DNA from 2 places in the Rothia sp. 27098_8_27 genome. Region 2 is predicted to be linked to the other one. Evidence: riboswitches for the same ligand, from Rfam matches in the RefSeq annotation. Region 2 holds a riboswitch; the other holds the start of a gene.
What was found. Region 2 has a riboswitch for S-adenosylmethionine ahead of O3675_RS06705 (ABC transporter ATP-binding protein). Riboswitches for the same ligand answer to the same signal wherever they lie in the genome.

Region 1 (2,201 bases), on a different contig from region 2:
CCGGAATATTTGTGGGGGAGATTGTGGAAACGCATCCGACAAGGAGCGCTATGGGGGTTAGGCGTATTCCAGTTCGCTCAGCGGCTGAGAGAAACGGTTGCTGTATCGGGGTAGGTCCAGCTGATCCAGAACGTCCAGAACCGCCGCATGCTCGTTGAAGGTGAAGAAGTGCAGACCCGGTGCGCCCGCATCCATCACGGTGCGGCACTGGTTCAACGCATACTCAACACCGATGCGGTGCAGCTCAGCGCTACTGGTTGCCGTTTCTAGGGCGTAGGCGAGGTCCGCCGGGACCGCCATGCCCGCCATCTGGCAGAGGTTCCGCAGGCGCTTCAGTGAGGTCACCGGCATGATGCCCGGAATAATCGGAATATCCACGCCTGCCAGGTGCGCCGAATCGACCAGGGCACTGTAGCGCTCGTCCTCAAAAAACACCTGAGTAATCGCGAAATCCGCGCCGGCACGCTGCTTCGACAGCAGAATCTCAATATCCTGCAGCAGGGATGCGGACTCGGGGTGCTTCTGCGGGTATGCCGCCACACCAATCGACACCTTGCCAGCTGCCAGGTGGGCGAAATCTTCACGCTCCACGCGGCGAATCAGTTCCACCAGGTAGCGGGCGAAAGGAAGTTCAGAAACCTGACCTTCCTGAATATCACCGCGAAGAGCCAGGAAACCGCGCACACCCAGACCCAGAATCAGGCGGACTGCACGCTCCAGCTCGTGCACTGAATGGCCTGCGCAAATCAGGTGAGCCAGCGGGGTGAGGGAGGTTTCATGCACCAGGTGGTCGAGCAGCGCCAGGGTCTTCTGGCGGCGCTTCGCGTCACCGGCGTAGGTGACCGATACGTAGTCGGGGTTGGTGCCCTCAAGCTCGGCAATGGTGTGGAGTAGCGACTCGCAGCTTGCGTGTGAGCGGGGTGGGAACAGCTCAAAAGAAAGAGCCGGGTGAACTGTCGTCATAACCTTCCTTCGTGTTCACCCGATAGATACGCACCGGGAGGGTGCGTGAATTCTTCTGCAGGATGCGCTGTACCGGTTTGCGAGTACGACTCATCAAGGGGTGCCGAAGGGTATTCTTCTCTATCGGTTCTGGCGGGAGCACCTTGTCCGTACCCTGCACCGTGACGGTGGGGGATACTGGCGAGGTTGCTGCGACGTCGACGAGCCAGATCTCTCGGTCGCTCTTGATAGATAACGCTTTCACTTTACCCACCGCCTCCGAGGGCGTGCAAGGGATGCGGTGGTTGATGTCCTAATATTTCTGGACATGACATTGGGGCGAAATATGAACTTAATATGACTGACTATGACGAAGGGCGGCTGGGGGTGTTGCGGGTAGGGCTGTCGGCTGACCCATGGATGTCCGGAACTATCGCAGATACGTCTGCTTAATATTCTTGGACACGCACGAATATATGTGTTTTGAATTTCATTGCGGGGTAAGGTAGCTAGTGAGGCACGGGTAGTGTTTCAATGTCCGCTCATCGAGGAGTTTCAGGGCTCAAAGATGAGTTCAATATGACTTTGTGAGCGTGGTGAGAATGAAAAAGCTATTTTCTTCTATACTCTGGTCCTTCCGCCTAGCATGGAAAACCTGTCCCACAACCCTGGTGAGCGTCGCCCTATCGCTAGCCGTCATTGCCTGCATTCCCTTGAGTCAGTCCCTGCTGATTGGTAATACAGTATCAGCCTTGAGCGGTTCAAATGGTGGCGCGGCCTGGATTTATATCGTTGCTCTTGCCCTTGTTGTCGGAATTAATATCATTGCTAAACGCTGGGTCATAAGTAACATGCTCATCCTCAAATCAAAGGTGAACTATCGGGTTCACTGCATGTTAAATAACAGGTTATCTACATTTCCGTTGTCTGATATAGGTAGCACAAAATCACAGGAAGATATACGTGCTGCAAGAGAGGCAATATCGAAACAGGAATTGCAGGTTCACACCATGTCAGTTATGACACTGGTGAGTTCCTTTGCGATGGTTTTCCTCCTCTGTTTTAATATTGCAAACGTCAGCATGGTGGCAGCAATTTTTGCGGCACTGTGTTCACTACCCCTATCTATTGCAATGGTAATCCTCGCTAAACGTGATTACGCTATATACACCCTAATGTACGAGGACTATCGGGTAGAGAACTACTATCTAGACAATCTGATGGCTCAGAGTCGCGCCCAAGAACTTCACCTCATGAGA
Region 2 (2,201 bases):
GTTATCTTCCACGCCGAGCTCAGCCAGCAGTTCGCTGCGCAGCGCCGTGATCTCTGCATCGGCGCGGTCACGCGGGTGAGAACGGTCAACGGTCACAATGCGCTGGATGGTGGCGGGCGCCTCCGGGGTGTCCTTACCGAGGACAATCACCCGGTCAGAGAGGTACAGCGCCTCTTCCACATCGTGGGTGACCAGCAGAATCGTGGTCGGGTCTTGACGGTGCACGTCCAACAGCAAATCCTGCATGTTGATGCGGGTCAGCGCGTCCAGAGCACCGAAGGGCTCGTCGAGCAGTAGCACGCCGGGGTTGCGTGCGAGCGCTCGCGCCAGGGACACGCGCTGAGCCATACCGCCTGAAATTTCCTTGGGACGGTGGGTTGCGTATTCGCCCAGTCCGACCAGGTCGAGCAGGCGCGCTACGGATGCTGCGCCTTCAGATTTTTTGGTGCCCTGCGGCAGCCCGAGCGCCACGTTGTCGGCGACGGTGCGCCAGGGGAGCAGGCGCGGTTCCTGAAAGCCGATAGCTACGCGGGGGTCGAGGCCGGTCACTGCCTTCTCGCCGATACGCACGGTACCTGCGGTGATGCGGTTCAGTCCTGCTGCTGCACGCAGGAGGGTGGATTTGCCGCATCCGGAGGAGCCGATGACGGAGATAATCTCGCCGGGGGCTGCGGTGAAGGAGACTCCGCGAAGAACTTCGTGGGTTCCGCCGGGCACGGGGAAAGATTGTCCGACGTCTTCAAAGCTCAAGGGGACGGCGGCGGTGGATACGGCACGGCGGCCGTTCTTTTCACTGGTGGGTACGTCAGTTACTGCACTGTTGAGTGTCATGTCACTTCCATCGTTCCTGGCGTTAGCACCGGGGGCGGAAGAATCCGTGCCGGTTGCTGCGACGTCGTGGAGCCAGGTCTCTCAGTCGCTCTGGATGGTTTGCTTCTCCCACCCTATGGGCTGTGGTGTGCCTCAATCAACCCGGCGGGCGCGTATGAATTTCTATGACCGTATATTTCGCATTTATCACGAAATATTTCGGTTCCACGTCACAAAAAGATTTTTTCGTCACAAACGTGACCTCCCTCCCGCGTGCCCCGTACACTCAAACCACGAGATCATGAGTCCCGGCGCTAAGCTCTGGCTAGCCGGGCGGCAACCCTCTCCCGTAGCGGGGTGCCCCAGATGATGATCTGGCCTCAATGAAAAGAGGCAAGTACGGCGCGAACGCGCCACCTGCACGAAGGCCACCACCGAACGCAGAAGGCAAAAAGGAGGCGGCGCGCGGGGTGCAGGGCACTAACCCGATCCTCCCCGATCATTCGCGAAAGGAAAATCGATGGCTGAGCAGAAGAAGCGCATCGTAGTTAACGCATTCGAAATGACCTGCATTGGTCACCAGAGCTTCGACCTCTGGCGTCACCCGCGCTCCCGCGCAACCGAGTACAACACCATCAAGTACTGGACTGACCTGGCTAAGACCCTTGAGCGCGGCCTGTTTGACGCCGTGTTCATCGCTGACGTTGTTGGTATCTACGACGTGTACAAGAACTCTGCCGCTCCCGCCATTGAGGGTGCCGCTCAGGTTCCCGTGAATGACCCCGCAACCCAGATTTCTGCAATGGCTGCAGTGACCGAGCACCTCGGCTTTGGCGTGACTGCTGCCGCTACTTTTGAGCAGCCCTACACCCTGGCTCGCCGCTACGCCTCCCTCGACCACCTCACTGAGGGCCGCGTCGGCTTCAATGTTGTGACTTCTTACCTGCCTTCGGCTGCTGAGAACCAGGGCCTGCCCACCCAGATCCCGCACGACGAGCGTTACGAGATCGCGGACGAGTTCCTGGACGTCTGCTACAAGCTGTGGGAAGGCTCCTGGGAAGACGGCGCAGTAGTCAAGGACCGTGAGCGCGGCCTCTACGCTGACCCCTCCAAGGTCCACCCGATTGGCCACAAGGGCAAGTACTTCTCCGTGCCCGGCATCTCCCTGACCGAGCCGAGCCCGCAGCGCACCCCCGTGATCTTCCAGGCTGGTGCATCCAGCCGCGGCCAGAAGTTCTCCGGTAAGCACGCTGAGGCTGTGTTCATCAGCGCCCTGCGCCCGGACCTGACCCGCGTTGTGACCGACCGTATTCGCGCCGCTGCCGAGGAGCAGGGCCGTAGCCGTGACGACGTCAAGATCCTCGCAATGCTCTCCGTCATCGTGGATGAGA

Region 1: linked by a shared signal. The riboswitch ahead of O3675_RS08575 (methylenetetrahydrofolate reductase) and the one ahead of O3675_RS06705 (ABC transporter ATP-binding protein) in region 2 are both predicted to bind S-adenosylmethionine.

Annotation. Positions count from the first base shown of each region.
Region 1 is NZ_JAPWAJ010000009.1:666-2,866, reverse strand. It holds gene O3675_RS08575 (methylenetetrahydrofolate reductase) at 58-963, opposite strand; SAM riboswitch class I at 1,081-1,197, opposite strand; partial or broken gene O3675_RS08570 (ATP-binding cassette domain-containing protein) at 1,545-2,201, shown strand, end outside.
Region 2 is NZ_JAPWAJ010000005.1:59,646-61,846, forward strand. It holds gene O3675_RS06705 (ABC transporter ATP-binding protein) at 1-831, opposite strand, end outside; SAM riboswitch class I at 836-932, opposite strand; SAM riboswitch class IV at 1,108-1,216, shown strand; gene O3675_RS06710 (LLM class flavin-dependent oxidoreductase) at 1,331-2,201, shown strand, end outside.